DNA from 3 places in the Shewanella carassii genome. Region 2 is predicted to be linked to each of the others. Evidence: riboswitches for the same ligand, from Rfam matches in the RefSeq annotation. Region 2 holds a riboswitch; each other region holds the start of a gene.
What was found. Region 2 has a riboswitch for lysine ahead of K5621_RS17290 (Na+/H+ antiporter NhaC family protein). Riboswitches for the same ligand answer to the same signal wherever they lie in the genome.

Region 1: linked by a shared signal. The riboswitch ahead of lysC (lysine-sensitive aspartokinase 3) and the one ahead of K5621_RS17290 (Na+/H+ antiporter NhaC family protein) in region 2 are both predicted to bind lysine.
Region 3: linked by a shared signal. The riboswitch ahead of K5621_RS06760 (Na+/H+ antiporter NhaC family protein) and the one ahead of K5621_RS17290 (Na+/H+ antiporter NhaC family protein) in region 2 are both predicted to bind lysine.

Annotation. Positions count from the first base shown of each region.
Region 1 covers NZ_AP024618.1:829,605-836,862, reverse strand. Annotated here, with positions in the region: gene K5621_RS03900 (succinylglutamate desuccinylase/aspartoacylase family protein) at 1-531, opposite strand, end outside; gene lysC (lysine-sensitive aspartokinase 3) at 521-1,888, opposite strand; lysine riboswitch at 2,025-2,202, opposite strand; gene K5621_RS03890 (DUF3293 domain-containing protein) at 2,288-2,719, opposite strand; gene arcA (two-component system response regulator ArcA) at 3,278-3,994, shown strand; gene fusA (elongation factor G) at 4,318-6,408, opposite strand; gene K5621_RS03875 (diguanylate cyclase) at 6,702-7,258, opposite strand, start outside.
Region 2 covers NZ_AP024618.1:3,847,450-3,854,707, forward strand. Annotated here, with positions in the region: gene ureE (urease accessory protein UreE) at 1-311, shown strand, start outside; gene K5621_RS17265 (urease accessory protein UreF) at 301-1,044, shown strand; gene ureG (urease accessory protein UreG) at 1,053-1,673, shown strand; gene K5621_RS17275 (GNAT family N-acetyltransferase) at 1,786-2,298, shown strand; partial or broken gene K5621_RS17280 (DUF3302 domain-containing protein) at 2,421-2,655, shown strand; gene K5621_RS17285 (HlyD family secretion protein) at 2,967-4,097, shown strand; gene K5621_RS17290 (Na+/H+ antiporter NhaC family protein) at 4,181-5,761, opposite strand; lysine riboswitch at 5,850-6,021, opposite strand; gene K5621_RS17295 (oxidative stress defense protein) at 6,228-6,935, opposite strand; gene rimO (30S ribosomal protein S12 methylthiotransferase RimO) at 7,170-7,258, shown strand, end outside.
Region 3 covers NZ_AP024618.1:1,465,801-1,473,058, reverse strand. Annotated here, with positions in the region: gene K5621_RS06765 (GGDEF domain-containing protein) at 1-100, opposite strand, end outside; gene K5621_RS06760 (Na+/H+ antiporter NhaC family protein) at 178-1,749, opposite strand; lysine riboswitch at 1,831-2,029, opposite strand; gene K5621_RS06755 (electron transfer flavoprotein subunit alpha/FixB family protein) at 2,120-3,043, opposite strand; gene K5621_RS06750 (electron transfer flavoprotein subunit beta/FixA family protein) at 3,044-3,793, opposite strand; gene K5621_RS06745 (H-NS histone family protein) at 4,153-4,551, shown strand; gene K5621_RS06740 (amidohydrolase family protein) at 4,850-7,258, shown strand, end outside.

The sequences.
Region 1 (7,258 bases), 1.4 Mb from region 2:
TTTACAGGACTTGGGGCCGGTGTGCAGATCCAGCACTATGTCAGCGCCGTGCGCCAGTTTCTGCAGATTGAGCGCCAATCTCTGGCCGGTCGTCACTCCCCAAGGATTGGCCAATGCCTGTTCACAGTTGCCAATAAGAAGCTGACGAAAAGCATCAAACAATACCTGCTCCTGCAGCTCACTATACTGCGGATACCAGTCATCCAGGTGGACGGCCTGATCCAGATAGGCTCGGTTCCAGTTGATACCTGTGATGGGGTCGAAGCGGCCCAAGGTAAACTCACCACTTTTCTGGTTGATCCCCAAGGGGTTGGCCAGAGGCACCAGAGTGATATCCCCCAGAGGCGGATGCGCCTTGAAGTACTGCAGCAACTGCAAAATCACCGCATTGCCCTGCACCTCGGCGCCATGCACATTGGCCTGAATATAGACGCTGGGCGCCGAATGACTGGAGCCTTTGAAGCGATATATGGGGATGGTCAGAGGCTGACCTGCGGCCAGCTCCCCAACCTGCAGGTGTTCAAGCTGCATCCTGAGCACCTTCAAATAAGTTGCGATGCAAAGCGGCCACCACATCACCGGCTTCGGCTTCAGACACCAAGACACAGAGATTGTGTGGACTGGCGCCCTGACAGATCATTCGGACGTTATGGGGTTCGAGCACTTCAAATACCCGGCGACAGATCCCGGCAGTAGTGGCTATCTTGTTGCCTATAATGGCCACCAGGGCCAGCTTGTCTTCCACCCGCACCCGGCAGTGTTGCGACAACTCCTGCAACAGAGCTTCGGTCAGAAGCCCCTTACCGGCCGAATCTGAGCCTGTTTTGTCCAGCGTCAGCGATACATTCACCTCTGAGGTGGTAATGAGATCGACACTGATCTTATGCCGCGCCAAGATAGCGAAGGTTTCGGCCAAGAACCCCTGGGCATGCAGCATCTGCAGACTGTGCAAGTTAAGCAGGGTCTGATCTCGTCTCACGGCAACGGCCCTGAATACCGGCTCATCATCCACTTGGTGGCGGATCCAGGTGCCGCCTTTTTCCGGCGCCCGACTGGAACCGACAAACACTTGGATCTGTTGACGCACCGCCGGCAAGATGGTGGCAGGGTGCAACACCTTGGCGCCAAAAGTAGCCATCTCGGCCGCCTCATTAAAACTGATTTCAGCAATGGGCCTAGCGTTGGGAGCCAGTCTGGGATCTGTGGTGTAAATTCCTTCTACATCGGTCCAGATCTCCACCGCATCGGCTTCCAAAGCCTCAGCCAATAGGGCCGCGGAATAATCACTGCCGCCACGCCCAAGGGTAGTGGTTCGCCCCTCGGCATCGGCACCGATAAAGCCCTGGGTCACCAGCAGTTGTTGCTCAAGCAAGGGTTGTAATTTCTCTGTCGCCAGCCGCTTTAGCTCGGCAATTTGTGGTTCGGCCTTACCGAAATGGCTATCGGTACGCATCACCTGACGCACATCAAAGGCGCAGGCCTTGGCACCGCGTTCTCTCAAAACCGCGGCAAACAGTGCTGAAGAGCATTGCTCACCGAGGGACAGGATCTCATCCACCATAGCATTGCTCGGCGCCTGCAACAGCTTGGCACTGAGCGTTGCCATGCGGCTGAGCAAAGCATCCAGCGCCGCGGCTACATCGGCCGGTCTGCCGAGTTTATCCAGAATTGCGTATTGAATGCTGGCTATCTCTTTCAATAGCCTGAGACGACGCTCGTCCCCCATGTCTGCCTGGGACAACTCCACCAGCAGATTGGTCACACCTGATGAGGCACTCACCACAACCAAACGAGTAGCCGAATTTCCCAGCACAATATCGGCACAGCAATTCATCGCCTGATAATCGGCGACCGAGGTACCGCCAAACTTGGCAACAACTAGGGACATCAGCGCATTCCCCCGCAGGCAGGAGACAGGGAAAGGTTGACAACGAGAATAGATTTCATGAATTAAGCTCCGAACAGATAACGTTCGAAGAGCCTGGTGCTGAGATAACGCACCCCAAAGTAGGGAAAAAGCGATCGTCACCAGAAGCTCTCCACCAAAAACCAGGTGACAGCCGCCAGGATTCAGCCTGACCAACCGACCGGAGAGCGTTACCAATGCGCATCCCGACCTCGGCGTTAATCTCCCTCATGAGCCGTCATTGGAAATTGGCTTCCTCTGACTCACTACCTAGTTAACGCACCTCTTCTGTTCCTTTCTCTCAAAAGGGATTAAAAAATTAGCAATAAAGCCCTTATGAAGTCAATGCTAATTTGCACCCGATGAAATTTCCTCAACTCATCAGTCACTGAGCTCGGGTAACTCATTAACCAGTCTAGCCCTGTTTTTAAATAACCCGAGTTCAACTTCACACTCTCCCCTAAGGCAGGGCACTAAGGTTAATATGCCATTATTCACATAGTAGAGAGCGTTTTGATGGTACTTTAACGCCAACTCGATTGCTGCGGTCTTATCCAGAAACAGAGCCCAACTTTTCTCCATATGACTGAGATCCTCAGCCGCCCCTATGATCGCCCGGTAAGGTATGCCCAACTTATCAATATCACCTTGTAATTGCCGATCGAGAAGACGATTTTGACTGGAAGTCAGTTTTTGCCCCAAGGGATTATGGGCGGTGACAATAGCGAAAGGTATGGTGGAAGAAAACGACTGAGTCAATAAAAAGCATGCGCTCTGGTAGCATTGCCAGAGACTTTCAAATGCAGCATCCATTGTAGTATCTGTCTCTAATTAACCGAATTCATTCTAGCAAAGGGTTACAAAATCCCCTAGTCTCGTGAGCAAGCTCACAGTAAGGCAGAATGTAAAATGCTTAAGTTTCAACACTCAACATAAAAACTTGTGATGCGGATCATAGTTAACCATTAATTTGTTAACATTTTATTTGTTAACAAATGCCCAATCCTAGTACAATGTAATGTATCGATGAAGGCTTAGAGTTAAGCGTGTGACCCGGCTAGCGCCATTACGCGACAGCATAAGTCTCTATCGATAACGACTCTGTACCAAATGTAATCTGGTTTTAAGATAACGTTTTTAGAATTTCCAAGCCTTTCAGGAACTAAATCCCACGACTGGGAATCCTAGATTGTACAGTTCGCGCCTCTCCCAATTGGAGAGCATACTTTGCTAATCATGAAGTGTGTTGCCGTTTCATTTCAGTTTTGAACAGCACTTACGTGAACCCTGTGAATGTTGGCGTTTTAGGTATTAGAACGGAGCGTCACCCGCGCTCATGGTTAGATAAACTGATTTAATTAGGTAAATAACATGCAAAACCCGCACATTCTGATCGTTGAAGATGAAGCCGTTACCCGTAACACGCTGAGAAGTATTTTCGAGGCAGAAGGTTATGTGGTGACCGAAGCCAATGATGGCGCAGAGATGCACAAAGCCTTGCAAGAAAACAAGGTGAACCTGGTGGTTATGGATATCAACCTACCGGGTAAGAATGGTTTGCTATTGGCGCGGGAGTTGCGCGAAATCAACAATATCGGTTTGATCTTCCTTACCGGTCGTGACAACGAAGTGGACAAGATCCTTGGTTTGGAAATCGGTGCCGATGATTACATCACCAAGCCATTCAACCCTCGCGAGTTGACTATTCGTGCCCGCAACCTGCTGACTCGCGTCAACAGTTCAGGCATTGAAATTGAAGAAAAGGCCGCCGTTGAATACTACCGCTTCAATGGTTGGAGCCTGGAAATCAACAGCCGTTCTCTGGTGAGCCCACAGGGTGAATCTTACAAACTGCCACGTAGCGAATTCCGCGCTATGCTGCACTTTGTGGAAAACCCAGGCAAGATCCTCAGCCGCGCTGAGCTGCTGATGAAAATGACCGGCCGTGAGCTCAAGCCACACGACCGTACTGTCGATGTGACTATCCGTCGTATTCGTAAGCACTTCGAAAGTGTGCCTGATACACCGGAAATCATCGCCACCATCCACGGCGAAGGCTACCGCTTCTGCGGTAACCTGGAAGACTGATAAACACGCTTTATCAGCCCTACACAAAGCCAGCCTATCGAGCTGGCTTTTGTTTATCTGCTATCACCTATTTCAGTTCTCCTCGCTACTGATATTCACAGTAGCTTCCTCACGGTAAGTCTCTGCCGATCCCAGCTCCTTTATCTTAGGTAGCGCCTTGGCCCATATGCCACTTTCGGAAACAGTTGCCATACGATTGCCCATTGATGTACATGGGCATCCGCCGAGCTGAGTGCAAGTTTGATTCTGCTGGCTTCGCGGCACTAGATATTCGCCCATAAAAAAACCCGCCATCAAGGCGGGTTTTTCAGGATTAATTATCCTTACTTCTTGGCAGCGTTGCGTGCCTTGGTTTCAGCGATAACAGTCTCAGCCACGTTGGCAGGACATGGAGCATAGTGAGAGAACTCCATGGAGAACTGACCACGACCAGAAGTCATAGTACGCAGGTGACCGATGTAACCGAACATTTCTGCCAGTGGTACGTCAGCCTTAACGCGTACGCCAGTCAGACCGGCTTCCTGATCCTTGATCATACCGCGACGACGGTTCAGGTCACCGATAACGTCACCAACGTGATCGTCTGGAGTGAACACGTCAACCTTCATCACAGGCTCAAGCAGCTGAGGCTTGGCTTTAGGCATAGACTGACGGAATGCACCCTTGGCAGCGATTTCAAACGCGATCGCTGAGGAGTCAACTGCGTGGTAACCACCGTCGAACAGTTCAACTTCAACGTCCAGTACTGGGAAGCCAGCCAGAGGACCTTCGTTCATCATGTCTTCGAAGCCGCTTTCAACTGCTGGCCAGAATTCACGAGGTACGTTACCACCAACAACGCTGGAGGTGAACTTGAAGCCACTACCAGCTTCGCCTGGACGGATGCGGTAGTCGATCTTACCGAACTGACCAGAACCACCAGACTGCTTCTTGTGAGTGTAGCTGTCTTCAACGGCTTGAGTGATGGTTTCACGGTAAGCTACCTGTGGAGCACCAACAGTCAGTTCAACACCGTGAGTACGCTTCAGGATGTCTACTTTGATGTCCAGGTGCAATTCACCCATACCCTTAAGGATGGTTTCACCGGTTTCTTGGTCGGTTTCAACCTGGAATGATGGATCTTCTGCAACCATCTTACCCAGAGCAACACCCAGCTTCTCAGAAGCGCCTTTGTCCTTAGGAGTTACAGCGATAGAGATCACTGGATCAGGGAAGATCATAGGTTCAAGAGTACATTCGTGCTTAGGATCACACAGAGTATGACCAGTCTGAACGTTCTTCATACCCACAACGGCGATGATGTCACCGGCTTGGGCAAAGTCGATCTCTTTACGATCGTTAGCGTGCATCTCAACCATACGGCCGATACGCTCGGTCTTACCGGTAGCACTATTCAGGATAGTGTCACCTTTCTTCATCTTACCAGAGTAGATACGGATAAAGGTCAGGGCGCCGAAACGGTCATCCATGATCTTGAACGCCAGCGCGCGCAGTGGCTCGTCGGCAGATACAGTAGCGACTTCACCGGTTTCTTCACCAGTTTCTGGGTCAGTCAGAGGCTGAGGCTCAACTTCTGTTGGAGATGGCAGGTAGTCAACAACCGCATCCAGAACCAGCTGCATGCCCTTGTTACGGTAAGCAGAACCACAGTATGTGGGGAAGAATGACAGGTTGATGGTACCCTTACGGATACAACGCTTCAGGTCTTCGATAGAAGGCTCTTCACCTTCCATATAGGCTTCCATCAGGTCGTCGTCCTGCTCAACGGCAGTCTCAACCAGTTGCTCACGGTATTCTTCAACCAGATCAACCATGTCTTCTGGAACTTCTTCTACAGAGTAGTTTTCTGGCAGACCAGAATCATCCCATACATAGGCTTTACGGTTCAGAACGTCAACAACGCCCTTGAACTCGTCTTCTACGCCGATAGGCAGAGTCATAACCAGTGGAGTCGCAGCCAGAACGCGCTTGATCTGACCTACAACACGCAAGAAGTCAGCACCCATGCGGTCCAACTTGTTTACGAAGATGATACGAGCAACTTCAGATTCGTTAGCATAACGCCAGTTGGTTTCGGACTGAGGCTCAACACCACCGGAACCACAGAATACGCCAATACCGCCGTCCAGAACTTTCAGAGAACGATATACTTCAACGGTGAAGTCAACGTGTCCGGGTGTGTCGATGACGTTGAAACGGTGATCTTTCCAGAAGCAACTTACCGCAGCAGACTGAATGGTAATACCGCGCTCGGCTTCCTGCTCCATGAAGTCAGTAGTAGTGGTACCGTCGTGGCTGTCACCCATCTTGTGGATTTTGCCGGTCAGTTTCAGGATACGTTCTGTGGTAGTGGTTTTACCCGCGTCAACGTGAGCAAAAATACCAATGTTTCTGTATTTTGATAAGTCAGTCATGATTCAACTTCAAATGATTAGTTAATAGGAGACGGAGTATGCCACTTCAAAGCTGCGACAGACGGAACCCCATAAATAAGGCGCGTATTATAACACCGAAACCCCCATAGGCTGCAATCAGCAGTTTCAATTTTCACCAGTTTGTCATCACAGACAGACGTAAAAAATAAAAATCATTTAATTCAAGTTCTTACATATCAATATTTTCAGTATTCGAGTGGTTAACGCCGAAATTGACTGTATAAAAGCGCCTCTCTAACTTGAAACTGATGAATTTAAGCTGATTTTATCCTTCATTTAGATTCGGGATCGCAGCAGATCCTATTTCGGCCCTCCGACTTAGCCCGATAAAGCGCCAGATCCGCCCGGTCAAACGCGCTCCAGATCGATTCACCGGCTTTAAGTTCTGTCAGGCCAAAACTGCAACTCAGGCTGACACCGGCAGAGAAAGGAAACTGTTTCATTGCAGACGCCAGACGCTCACACAAACGCCCCGCCTGCACACAGTCGGTATCCGGGCAGATGATCATAAATTCCTCTCCCCCCCAGCGAGCCACTAAATCATTTTCACGGGCCCCCTCCTTGAGCAGAGTGGCCAGCTCGCTGAGAATCGAATCCCCCACACTGTGGCCATGACGATCATTGATATTTTTGAAAAAATCTATGTCTATCACTATCAATGAAGTATGCCCTTGGGCCGTTTTACTGCGATGTTCGGCGGCGAAGTGTCGGTGGAAATAGTGACGGTTATACAGCTTGGTCAATGGGTCGTGGGTCGAAATGAACTCCAGTTCTCTATTGGTTTCCAGCAACTGATTGCGCAATTGTTCCAGTTGTTGATTCTTGGCCG
Region 2 (7,258 bases):
CAGACCCACTGCTGCTGGCTCGTGCCTGCTATCACCTGGGGAATCGTCATGTGCCGCTGCAGATAACCCAAGGCCAATGCTGTTACCTGCACGATCATGTTCTGGACGAGATGATTAAGGGACTCGGACTCACGGTCAGCTATCGCCAGGACAAGTTCCAACCCGAGGCGGGGGCCTATGGTGGCAGTGCCCACGGCCATAGTCACGGCCATAGTCACGGTAATAGTCACGGTAATAGTCACGCCCATAGTCACGGCAATAGTCATGGGCACTCTCACGAACATGCTCACGACCACAGCCATGACCACTAATATCTGCCCAGGCCGGGTTCCAGCCTATGGGCAGCAGTGCCTTGAGCCTCAGACCAAGGCCCCCGGCGAGCTTGGCCGCTTGCGCCTCTATCAGTTGGTGAGTCCGTCTCTGCCTGTGGGGGGCTTTACCTATTCCCAAGGACTGGAATGGGCCATAGAGCGGGGCTGGGTCAAAGACCCTGTCACCCTGGGACACTGGCTGCAAAACCAACTTAAAGACAGCCTGGCCACCTTGGAGCTGCCCTTGCTGATGCGTCTGTGTCAGGCGCTGGCGCAGGAACACGTCTCTGCGGCGAGCGACTATTGCCGCCTACTGCTGGCCAGTCGCGAAACCGCAGAACTAAGGCAGGAAGAACGCCAGCGCGGTCAGGCCTTTGCCAAACTGCTGCCACAACTGGGGATCCCACTTGCGTCCGAGGAACGGGAACTGGTGCTGCAAACCCAATTGGCGGCCTTTGCCCTCGCAGCCAAACACTGGCAACTGCCGACATATGAACTGTGCGAGGCCTATTGCTGGAGCTGGCTCGAAAATGCCGTCACTGCCGGCGTCAAGCTGATCCCCTTGGGACAGAGTGCCGGTCAGCAGCTGTTGCTGCAACTGAGCGCCGAGATCCCCGAGGCGCTGCAAAAGGCGCAAGACTGGCCCGAGGCCGATATCGGCAGCTATACCCCGGCGCTGGCCATTGCCAGTGCCCGCCATGAAACCCAATACACCCGACTGTTTCGTTCATGAGAGAAAATATGCAAACAACCAAACAACCTTTGCGCATAGGCGTTGGCGGCCCCGTTGGTTCGGGCAAGACAGCACTGCTGGAAGTCCTGTGCAAGGCGATGCGTGACAACTACAACCTGGCCGTGGTCACCAACGATATCTATACCCAGGAAGACGCCAAAATTCTCACCCGCGCCGAGGCCCTGAGCGCCGACCGCATCATAGGCGTGGAAACCGGTGGCTGCCCCCATACGGCAATTCGCGAAGACGCCTCTATGAATCTCGCGGCAGTGGAAGAACTGACGGCGCGCCATCCCGGCCTGGATCTGGTCTTTGTCGAGAGTGGTGGCGACAACCTCAGTGCCACCTTCAGCCCGGAACTGGCAGATCTGACCATCTATGTAATAGATGTGGCCGAGGGCGAGAAGATCCCCCGTAAGGGCGGCCCGGGCATTACCCGCTCCGATCTACTGGTGATCAACAAGATAGATTTAGCACCCTATGTCGGTGCCTCACTGGAAGTGATGGCCGAAGATACCGCCAGAATGCGCCCCAACAAGCCTTGGGTGTTCAGCAACCTCAAGCAGGGGCAAGGGGTGGCTGAAATCATCGACTTTATTGTCACCCAAGGCATGCTGGATCAGCACTGAGCCTGAGCAGTGCCTGCCACCTGGGCAGGCACTGTTTTTGATATCCAGTCCATTAGGTGGCACGCCGACCGGCTTGTGGCATACTCAGGCGAAACCACCTTGGGAGCCTGGAATGCATCTGTGTCACTGCCAACTTGAGCAACATGGCGAAGCGATACGCGCCATCCTCAACCATGCCATTGCCCATACCACAGCCCTTTATGAATACCAGCCAAGGAACAAGCAGCAGATCCGCGACTGGTTCGGCGCCAAACAACAAGGCAGCTGGCCAATTCTGGGCGCCGAGGATGAGCAGGGGCAACTGTTGGGATTTGCCAGCTTCGGCCCGTTTCGCGGCTATCCAGCCAACCTCTACTCGGTGGAACATTCTGTGTATGTGCACCCGGAGCATAGAGGCAAAGGGGTGGCGCGCTTTCTGATGCAGCATTTGATAACCCAGGCCCGGGAGCGCGGCATGCGCACCATGGTGGGCGCCATAGATGCCGGAAACCAGGCCAGTATTGCCCTGCACCTGAAGTTGGGGTTCAAGCACTCAGGCACCCTGCCCCAGGTGGGCTATAAGTTCGGCCGTTGGCTGGATTTGGCATTTTATCAGCTTATGCTGCCGGGACCTGCCGAGCCCTAACCCTTTCGGGCGCGAGTCGGTTTTAGTCTTATGCCCCTGAAAAAATTCATCATTCCCGGGCAATCCGCCAGCGGCCATCTACACTTATTCAAGCGTATTTACCAATAAGGGAATCCGATTAGATGACACTGGATTATATCGCGCTGGGGCTGCTGATCTTTGTCGCCCTGGTGATCTTCTACGGGGTGATAGTGATCCACGACATCCCCTACGAACTGGCCAAGAAACGCAACCACCCCCATCAGGACGCTATTCACTACGCAGGCTGGGTGAGCCTGTTTACCCTGCATGTGCTGTGGCCGTTTCTGTGGATCTGGGCCACGCTCTGGCGCGAGGACAGGGGCTGGGGCTTTGACAAAATTCAACAGGAGCAGCAATCACTGCACCATGAAACCGTACTTCTGGCGCAGCAGTTGGAGCTATTGAGTGAAAAAGTCGCCGCCCTGGAAGCCCAAAAGCATGCCGCCACAGAGGCCCTTGCCGCGCCGAGTGCCCAAGTCCAAAGCCAAAGCCAAGCCCCAACCCAAGTCCAAACATCTTCAGAAGAGCCCCAAGCCGCCCCCAAACCCACCAGCGGCGTGGACTTGGATACGGCAGCAGACTCGACCGACATTCCAGGTACAGATAATCAGACCCAAAGCAATAACAAGAATGGGGAGAACAGATAAATGGATCTCTTGCTTATCCTCACTTACACCGCCATCTGTGTCGCCATCTTCAAGATTTTCCGCATTCCACTCAACAAGTGGAGCGTGCCCACCGCCGTGCTCGGCGGAGTAGTGCTGATAGGCACCTTGATTTTGTTGATGAACTACAACCATCCCCATACCGCCATGGGCAGCCAGATGTATGTCACCACCCCGCTGATCCCCTCGGTGCGCGGCAAGGTCATAGAAGTGCCCGTCACCCCCAATAAACTGCTGAAAGAGGGCGAGTTACTGTTCCGGGTCGATCCGACTCCTTATCAGACAGAAGTCACCCGGCTGGAGGCCAGCCTGGAGCAGGCTAAACAGGCGGTATTGGGGCTGGACGCCGCCTATAAGGCCGCCGAGGCCAGTCGCATCAAGGCCGAGGCCGAACGGGACAGAACCCAACTGGAATATGAGCGCTACCGCAGCGGTTTTGAAAAAGGCGCCTTCACCCGTGCCGATGTCGACAACCGTCGTCAGTACTATCTCGGCGCCCAGGCCTCAGTAGAGGCGGCCGAGGCCGAAGCCCGGCGCGCCAAGCTGGCACTGGAAGCCGAGTATCAGGGGCAAAACACCCAGGTGGCCGAAATTGCCGCCATGTTGGAAAAAGCCAGATTCAATCTGGAGGAAACCAGCATGCGCGCCCCCTCAGACGGTTATGTGACCCAGTTGACCCTGAGACCGGGAATGATGGTGGTGCCCATGCCCCTCAGGCCTGTGATGACCTTTGTCCATCAGGAGGAGCGCTTCTTTGTCGGCGCCTTTAGGCAAAACTCGCTGCTGCGGCTGAAACCCGGTTTCAAGGCCGAGCTGATCTTCCGCGCCCTGCCGGGCAAGGTGTTTCAAGCCGAAGTGGTCGAAGTGCTGCCGGCCATAGGTGAATCTCAGGTGCAGGCGCAGGGGCAGCTCTATGGCTCGTCACAAATTCGCCTCAACGGCCGACCTCTGGTGAAACTCAAGCCGCTGGATGATCTGAGTCAGTATCATTTGCCACTGGGTACCAATGTGGAGATCGCCATCTATTCCGATAGCTTTGAGCATGTATCAATCATGCGTAAGGTATTGATAAGGATGAAAAGCTGGCAGAACTATCTCTATCTGGATCACTGAGACTCCTTATCTTCGCGAGCCTTTGGCAAGAGTAAAAAGCCCCCGGAAAAACTCCCGGGGCTTTTTGGTATCCCATCTCAGCCTCAGCCGATGGCGGCCTCGGGAGCCGCCTGGAAGCGCCTGGCGTGATAGAGGCAGAAGAGTGCAAACCAGGCGGCACTCACCAGGAAACCGGCCAGGGTGGAATGCAGCAGCCCCATGGCCAGATAACCCAGTGCTGCCCCGAAGGCGACGGTCAGGGCATAAGGCAACTGGGTCAACACATGATCTATATGGTGACAGCCGGCGCCGGTGGCCGACAGAATACTGGTACTGGAGATGGGCGAACTGTGGTCGCCAAACACAGCACCGGCCAGCACAGCCGACAGCATGGGCAGCAGGAGTTGGATATCGCTGGCGGCGGCCATATCTCCGGCGAGTGGCAACATGATACCGAAAGTGCCCCAACTGGTGCCTGTGGCAAAGGCCATGGCGCAGGAGAGCACAAACACCACCACAGGCAGCAGCCCTGTGGGCAGGTTGCCGTTAGCCAGGCTGGCGAGATATTTGCCGGTTTCCATGTCACGCACCACGGCGCCTATGGTCCAGGCAAACAGCAGTATGTTGATCGCCGGCAACATGGCCATGACGCCTCTGGGGGCGGCGCGCAGCCAAGTGGCGATCCCAAGGCCGAGACGCAGAGCCAACAGGCCGGACACCGCCAGGCTGCAAAGGGCGCCATAAACCAAAGATGAGCCCACATTGGTATGTTCAAAGGCTCCCAGCACGCTGAAGGCCTGACCATTGGCGGCCAATACCTGGGCCCCGGAGTCCAGCATGAAATAGATACTCGCCGCCGTCAGTGTCACTATCGGCAACACCATATCCAGCATGCCGCCGCGGCTGTCGGCCGGGGCTTCCATATCCAGCCCGATTGGCCGGCCCTTGGATTCATCCCAGAGCTTGCCTTCGAGCGCCCGCTGCTCATGCTGTCGCATCGGCCCAATATCCAGTTGGAAGGCGATGACCACCACCACCATGATCAGGGTAAATACCGCATAGAGATTCATGGGGATCATCTGCACAAAGGCGGCGATCGGGCTCTGCTCTGTCACCCCATGGGCCACGAGTATGCCGCCCACCAGGGCGATGATATAGGCCCCCCAGGAGGAGATGGGCATCAATACGCATACGGGCGCCGCAGTCGAGTCCAGCAGATAGGCCAACTTGGCGCGGGAGATCTGGAATCTGTCGGTCACAGGGCGGCAAATGGGCCCCACCGACAGGCTGTGGAAGAAGTCGTCAATAAAAAAGGCAAACACCATCAAGCCGGTGAGCGACTTGGCGCCCTTGCGGCTCTGGCAGCGCCTGGCGGCCCATTCGGCGAAGGCCCGGGTCGCACCCGAGGCGGTCATCAAGCTGATAAGCCCACCCAGCAGCAGCATAAACAGCAGCATATTCAGGTTATCGCTGTTGGGAGCACCATCGACCCAGAAGATTTTCAGCACACTGTCAACCAGGTAGCGCAGCGATTGCAGCGGTGAAAACTGCTGCAACATCAGGCTGCCGACGACTATGCCTACCCCAAGGGAGAGCAGTACTCTACGGGTGATGATCGCCAGCGCAACCGCCAGCAGAGGAGGAACTATGGACCAGGGAGAGTCCGCAAAATGCATGATATTCATGATCTCTTTACACCTAAAACAACTAAGGTGGAGATCTACCGATAGGATCGAAGAAACTCAGACCAAGGAGGGCAGAAACTTCTCAGCTCCTTCAGGTAGCGCTCCATAGTGGATGACTATGGCAGTCCTGCACCTATTAGATACAGAACCAGCAGTCAGGTTTGATGACCTGGCTACTTCGGCGCCGACTCCTTTCCCCGGGCCTCAAAGGCATCACCCTCTTCCCGGTTACTCTTAGGCAGCGCGCCTCTACTCAAAGGTATTCGACTGGCATTCTAACTATCACGGCCCCAATAGCAAGCTGGATTGTGCCTCTGGCGGTAAATATCCCGCTAGGCGGGCATTAAGCCTAGGGGAAGTGACTCATGTCACGGCCTAGCAATACCGGCACCGCTTGTTCACGAGCCACGGTTAAAAACTGCTTCGCTGCATCAGCGAGCCGGCGGCTCTCACCCGAATGCTTACTTCAGTCACGCAGCTTGTAGCTGACCTCTACCCTGTCGGAGAAGGTTACCTGGCCATACTCATAGCTCTGGTTGATAGCGCCTTCAGCCATCATGGCGGCCTTGTACATCACTGGGCGCACCGGGCCTTGGTCGAAATAACGAATCGACCAGACGCCATCGAGTTTCTCGCCAAATCCGGCCGCCAGCTCACTGGCCTTTTGCTTGGCATCTTCAATGGCCGCCTGCCGCGCCTGCTTGCGCATCTCGGCTTCTTTACTGGACTTGAGGTTGATCTGGTTCACCTTGTTGATCCCGCCTATTAACGCCGAGTCCAGTATGGGATTGAGCTGATCCAACTGTTTCACCAACACGGTCACACTACGACTGGCGCGATACCCCTTGAGCTCGGGCGCCTTGTCCTTGAGGTAAACATACTCAGGTTGCAGATTCAGATTGGCGGCGGCAATCGACTCCTTAGCGACCCCGGCCTTGAGCAGGCGCTCGATAAAAGCGGCCACAGCCTTGTCGGATGCGGCCTTGGCCGCCTTGGCATCAGATTCGCTTAATGACACTTCAACATGGATTTCGGCCATATCGGGCTCAACCTGTATCTGGCTGACGCCTGTGGTTTCCAGTAGAGGTCTATCCTGAGCCAGTACTGAGTGGCTCATCAGAGTAGCGGGTAACAATGCGCCTATCAGCGCCAGATTCAGCAGAGATTTTTTCATCTTGGTTCTCCAAAAAGTTCGCTTCGTTGACCATAGAAACGCAGCCAGCTGCCAAAAGGGTTAAAAAAATCAAAAAATTTTTCAACGACGTTTTGAAGCGGCAACCGAGATGGCAACATAGAACATAAATCAACCAGTCCAACTGTACCTTTTTATTGGCTGAGGTATAATCGCCGCCAATTTTACCGGCACCCAAGCGTGCTCCATCAGCTTTAGCATTGCGGAAAACAGCTCTTGAAGAAATCAGTCGACATTTTTGATCCCAAGCAGACCACGACTCTGGACACTCCGGCCAAGACTCTGGCACAGGGAAACAGCCCTGC
Region 3 (7,258 bases), 2.1 Mb from region 2:
GATAGACAAAGGCGCCGGCAGCCATACGCCAGCTTAAATCATGGAGGAATGCCTGCCTGGCCTCCAACTGATATTTCACGGGGATATCCAAGGCTGACATACACCTCCAACTCAAGCGATTTACTGAATTATAGGCAATAAAAAACGCTGCCTCGGCAGCGTTTTTCAGTTGGCGGATTAGGCCGCACTATTCTTGGGCTGCTGCCACTTGAGCCACACCAGAGCCAACAGGAACAGTATGCAGCTACAGGCAAGCCCGAGCCATACCGACTCGGTAAAGCCGAGTACTATATAGCCGCCGAGGGAAATAACTGCTACCAAGACCGCATAGGGCAACTGAGTCAGCACATGGTCGATATGATGGCAACTGGCACCTGTGGATGACAGAATCGTGGTGTCCGATATCGGCGAGCAGTGATCGCCAAACACAGCACCGGAAAGCACGGCGGCCAGCATAGGCAACATCATACTGCTGTGGCTGCCCATGGCCATATCGGCAGCAATCGGCAACATGATCCCGAAAGTGCCCCAGCTGGTGCCGGTAGAAAAGGCGGTAAGCCCTGCCAAAATAAATAACACGGCCGGCAGCAAGGCAAAGGGAATATTGCCACTGGCGAGACTGGCCATAAACTTGCCGGTTTCCAGTGAGCCAATGATCCCGGCTATGGTCCAGGCAAACATCAGAATATAGATGGCCGGCAACATAGAGCGGGCACCCGAGGTGAGCGCCTTGAGGATCATCTTGGCTTCAATCTTCTGGATAAAGGCCAGCAGCAGCGTTACCACCAGTCCGATGGAAGCGCCAAAAAACAGGGACGAGCCCACATCGGTTTTCTCAAAGGCGCCTATAATGCTGAAAGGCAGGCTTTCTGCCGCCAGGGCATCGGCGCCGCTGGAAACCATAAAGTAGAAGGTCGCCACCACCAAGACACCTATGGGCAGGAACAAGCCGTGCACCTGACCGGTTTCCGCCTCGGGCAGATCGGCATTGGCGCCGGGCGGCAGTCCCTTGGACTCATCATAGAGATTGCCTTTACGGGCGTTGAGCTCGTGTTTGCGCATGGCGCCAATATCCAGCTCCATATAGGCCACACACAGCAAGAGCGCCAGAGCAAATAAGGCATAGAAGTTCATCGGGATCATCTGCACGAAAGCACTCAGATGCCCTATTTCAGTAAAACCATGAGCCGTGAGAATACCGCCGATAAGGGCAATAATATAGGCGCCCCAGCTGGACACCGGCGAGATAACGCACACGGGCGCCGCGGTAGAATCCAAAAGATACGCCAGTTTGGAGCGGGAGATATAATATCTGTCGGTCAGCGGTCTAGCGATACTGCCCACCACCAGGCTGTTGAAGTAGTCATCGATAAACACCACACAACCGAGAAACATGGTTAGCAGCTTGGCATCACGACGATTGCGGATATGCTGTCTGGCCCAGTTGGCAAAGGCTCTGGCCGAGCCACTGACGGTGATCAGTGCCGTGATCATCCCCAGCAGCACCAGGAACCCCAGAATATACAGGTTCCAGGCATTAAAAGCGCCATCATCCCAAACCAGGGAAAGCACCCTTTGCCCCAGATAAACCCCGGTATCCAACACCGACCATTGATTGAGCAACAAGGCTCCGATCAGTATTCCTAACCCCAGCGATAACAACACCCGCCGGGTGAAGATCGCCAATAAAATTGCCACAACCGGCGGCAACAAAGAGAGTGCCGAGTCGGCATAACTTAGTACTGTCATTGAGTCTTGTTCTTCGTTAAATACGAATGGAGGGCAACTGAACTGGTGGGAAAAGGCAATAACATACCGAGTAGCACCTGTCCTTTCAGTAGCGCTCCATAGTAACGTCAATCTGTCATCCCGACAGAATATACTATGGCAGTGCTGCCCCTATTTGGTAACAGCCCCAGCGGTGGACCTTGATGAGTCGCAACCACTTCGGCACCAAATCCTTTCGCGATACATAAACGGAATCACCCTGCTTACCGCTACTGATATTTAGTGCGCCTCTACTTCTCAGGACGCCTGATGTCAGGCGTGACGCACATAAAAACATAGGCGGCTTTGAGGATGCTACCCCAAAGCCGCCTATCGTGACCTAGATCACAGATTAAATCAACTCGTTCAACTTGGGCACCACATCAAACAGGTCCGCTTCCAAACCATAATCGGCCACTTGGAAGATAGGCGCTTCAGGATCTTTGTTGATGGCCACTATGACTTTTGAGTCCTTCATCCCGGCCAGATGTTGAATCGCCCCGGAGATACCCACAGCGATATAAAGCTCGGGCGCCACAATTTTACCCGTCTGACCGACCTGCAGGTCGTTGGGAACAAAGCCGGCATCTACGGCGGCCCGTGATGCACCTACGGCGGCGCCCAGCTTATCGGCCAACGTCTCCAGCATGGCAAAGTTTTCGCCACTGCCCATACCGCGACCACCGGAAACAATCACTCTGGCGCTGCCAAGCTCCGGACGAACCGACTCGGTTAGGCTCTGGGACACAAAGCTGCTCTTGGCTTCATATACGCTGTCGAGCTGGTGAATGTCGGCAGTCCCCGTCTCGGCAACGGCGTCGAAGGCGCTGGCGCGCACAGTGGCCACTTTCTTGTCATCCAGACTCTTAATGGTCGCCATGGCATTACCGGCATAGATGGGACGAACATAGGTGTCGGCATCAATCACCTTGGTGATCTCAGAAAGTTGAGCCACATCCAGCAAAGCCGCCACTCTAGGCAGAATGTCCTTACCCAGGCTTGAGGCTGCAGCCAGGATATGGCTGTAGTCGCCGCTCAGCGACAAGATAAGCTCACCAATATTGTCGGCCAAATGAGCACCATAGGCAGGGTTATCGGCCAGCAGTACCTTACTGACGCCTTCAAGCTTGGCGGCGGCATCGGCGGCGGCCTTACAATCTTGACCGGCAACCAGCAGGTGAATATCACCGCCTATGGCCTTAGCCGCGGCGACAACTTTGGCCGTATCCTGTTTCAGGCTGGCATTATCGTGTTCTGCAATTACTAATACGGCCATTTAGATCACCTTCGCTTCGTTTTTCAACTTGTCCACCAGCTCCTCAACGGAAGCCACCATCACACCTGCCTGACGGCTGGCCGGCGTTGCCACCTCAAGCACCTGTACGTGCTGCTTGAGAGTCACCTCCAAATCTTCAACACTCAGGGTCTCCAACGGCTTACGCTTGGCCTTCATGATATTGGGTAGAGAAGCATAGCGGGGCTCGTTGAGACGCAGATCCGCGGTGACCACGGCAGGCAGAGGCATAGACAGAGTCTGCAAGCCGCCATCCACTTCCCGGGTGACCAGCAGACTATCGCCTTCCAACTTCACTTCAGATGCAAAGGTTGCCTGGGGCATACCGGCAAGCGCCGCCAGCATCTGTCCGGTTTGATTGTTATCGCCGTCGATAGACTGCTTACCGAGCAGAATAAGTTGCGCCTGTTCTTTGTCCTGCACCGCCTTGAGCAGTTTGGCAATAGAAAGGGGCACCAGCTCTTCATCGGTTTCGATGTGAATGGCACGGTCGGCGCCCAGAGCCAATGCGGTACGCAGTTGCTCCTGTGCCGCCTTGGGACCTATGCTGACAACGACGACTTCAGTAGCACTGCCCGCTTCTTTCAGACGCACGGCTTCTTCTACCGCAATCTCACAAAATGGGTTCAACGCCATTTTCAGGTTGGCTGTTTCAACGCCTGTGTTGTCGGCCTTGACCCTGACCTTCACATTGGCATCGACCACACGTTTTACTGGCACCAATACTTTCATAGGGTTTCCTTCCTACACCTTGTATCTAATGTGGGTTGCGTACCGATGATAACAAGATAAGGCGTAGCCAGCGCTGGCTTACTCGCCCTTTTCCAGGACATCAGTACAGAATGAGTCAACTTTACGTGCTGTTAACGTTAACGTCAACATCAACTTAAACGACCGTTTGTCAATTTTGTCACACTTTAAGGCCAGTTTTTTGAACACTTGGCAACTTTCATGGTCATAGAATCGAGTTAAATAAAGAAATTAATGTCAATGGACGTAAAAATATTTGATCCTGACTCTTATAGTTTCTATTATTTATAACGATATTAACCCTAACCCAATTTATAAATTAGCGTGGGACCTAAATACCTATGAGCGATTTTCTTGATATATTGACTCACGGTCGTCGTTTTAAGGCCGCAGTAAAAGAGTTAAGCGTTGCAGATCTGCGTGATCTGGCGGCAAAATTGGATAAAATCATTATTGAACGTGAAGAAGAAGCCAAGGAAGAAGAAAAGGCTCAAGCTGAACGTCTATCTAAAATTGAAGATATCCGTAAACAGATGGAAGCCGTTGGCCTATCAGTTGAAGATCTTGGTGATGTTGTTGCTGCCAAATCTGCTCCTAAAAAGAAACGCGCCCCTCGCCCACCGAAATACAAAATCGTTGTAGACGGTGAAACCATTACTTGGACCGGCCAAGGCCGTATGCCAACCGTATTCAAGAATGAAGTAGACAAAGGTCGTTCAATGGATGATTTCCTGATCTAACCAGTTGTCTATTTACTTAAGCCTCGACAGTGTCGGGGCTTTTTTATGTCTATAAAACATCACTCGACTGTTAAAAAGCCTTACAATTACCTCTTGGCATTTACACCCCCCTTGAGTTAACTTCCATGTTAAATCAGTATAAAACGCTGCCTCAATCACATTTCGCAACATCTACGGGTTACTTTTAACGGCAGTCAAAATGACTTTTAACCTTCATTAACCACTAGCACAATTTTACATCAAGGTACTGATTAGTATTACTTTACTAAAAGTATAATGACAGGGTAGTTACATAAAAATGAGAAGCATATTCCCCGCAGCACTGCCGCTTTTAGCCGTTCTTATCGTCAACAGTGCCTATGCAGATGAAACGCAGTTGACAGACAATACCCCGAGATTGACCGCCTTAACTCATGCACGACTCATGCTCTCCCCGGGTAAGCAATTGGATAACGCCACATTACTCATTGAAAATAATCATATCAAACAAGTAATTTCCAATAATGAAATTCCACAAAATGCCTATAGGATAGATCTCAAGGGGCACACTATTTATCCGGGATTTATCGATCCCTTTACTGATTACGGGCTGGAGTATTCACAAACACCTACTACTATTGAGGGCCCTGTTTATCAAATTAAGTCAAAGGGGGCTGCAGCAAAGAATGGGGCAATTCACGCCGATAAAGAATGGTTCGCCTATGTCTCGGCAGATAAAGAAACTGCGTCAAATTGGATAAGCAATGGCTTTACCAGCGTTCAAAGTGCTCATCTTGACGGAATATTCAGGGGTATAGGCGTTTCCTTATCTTTGGCTGATAAGAATAGTAATCAACTGATATATCGCCCCAGGAGTCATCACTTTATGGCTTTTGACAAAGGGAGTTCTCCGCAGGATTACCCCAACTCCCTGATGGGGAGCATAGCCTTAATAAGGCAGACGCTCAGCGATGCCCACTGGTATAACCAGAATAAAAAGAAAGCAGTCGGTCGCGATGACTTATTACTTCCCGAATTTAATATCGCCCTGGAACGATTGCACGATATAAAAGCGAGCGGGGCAATATTTGATACCCGCAACCTCAATAACCAGTTGCGTGCAGCCAAGCTATTGAGTCAAGCCGATATCCCTCCCACCTTACTGGGCAATGGCCAGGAATATGCAAGAGTGAAAGAACTTCAGCAATATCGACCCGCATTGATATTGCCGTTGAACTTTCCAGCGGCCCCAGAAATGAGTGATGAAGACAATGCCAGGGAAGTGCCACTCAGAACCTTGAGACACTGGGAGCGGGCACCGAGTAATCCTGCTGTGATGGCAGCCAACAATATCCCCTTCTCCTTCACCCAATACGGCATAGACGGCAAAGCCTTTTGGCCTAGGCTGAAAATGGCGTTGCAAGCCGGTCTCGATGAAGAAACTGCATTGGCGGCACTGACAACCCAGGCTGCTGCGGCCGCTGGCATAGATAATGTGGTCGGTAAACTGGCGCCCGGCTATATGGCCGATCTGGTGATAGCCAAGGGTAATCTGTTTCAGGACGGCAAAATAGTCAGCGTTTGGCTACAAGGTGAAGAACAAATACAAACGGCTCCTGGATACCAGTGGCAAGGCAGTTATCGCCTGCATTTGGCTGAGCTGGAATTAGATCTTGAGCTGCAATTGAGCCAGCAAACACCCCGAAAACTTAAGGGCAGCTTCAATAGTGGCGATCAACAGATAGCGCTTGCTCACTTGAGTGCCAACAGCAACCGTCTGAGTTTCAGCGTCAATTTGCAAAGTGCGGGCATCGATGGCATTAGTCGAGTAACTCTTTGGCAAGATGATGAAGGGCTGCAGGGCAGACTCTTGCGTGCCGATGGCGCCATCACTCAACTGGCCGGCTCAAGATTGCCGCCAGCGCCCTTATCGGCGGATACAGAGACGGGAGGCAATGCCAATTCCCCACCAACCTCTTCCAAGACTGAACCCGAGTATCTCAGCCGTTTGACGAGTCCACTGCAAGCCTATGGCCGCAGTGAGCAGCCAGGTACGGAAAAACTGCATATCCGCAATGTCACCCTTTGGACCTCAAGCGAGGCCGGCATTATTGGCAACAGCGACCTGCTTATGGCCAATGGTAAGATTGAAAAGGTTGGTACCAATCTCAGCACCCCGAGTGGTTATCAGGTCATAGAGGGAGCAGGCATGCACCTGACTGCCGGGATCATAGATGAGCATTCCCACATTGCCGTCAACGGTGGCCTCAATGAGATGTCCGATGCCATCACCTCAGAAGTGCAAATAGCCGATGTGCTTAACCCGGATGATATTGCCATCTATCGCTCCTTGGCCGGTGGCGTCACTACCGCCAATCTACTGCATGGCAGCGCCAACCCTATAGGTGGCCAGTCACAGGTCATTCAACTGCGCTGGGGAGAGTCGGCCGAGGGACTCAAGTTCACCCAAGCCCATCAGGGGATTAAGTTTGCTTTAGGGGAAAACGTCAAACAGAGCAATTGGGGTGAGCGCTATACCCGCAGATTCCCGCAAAGCCGCATGGGGGTGAAGGCCTTGATGAGCGATGCTTTCAATGCCGCCAGAGACTATAAAGATGCCCAGGCCCAATATGCCGAGCTAAGCTCACGGGAGAAACGTAAGCAACTCTCCCCTCGCCCCGATTATCGTTTACAGGCGATTGCCCAAGTGCTGAACGGCGAGCGCGAT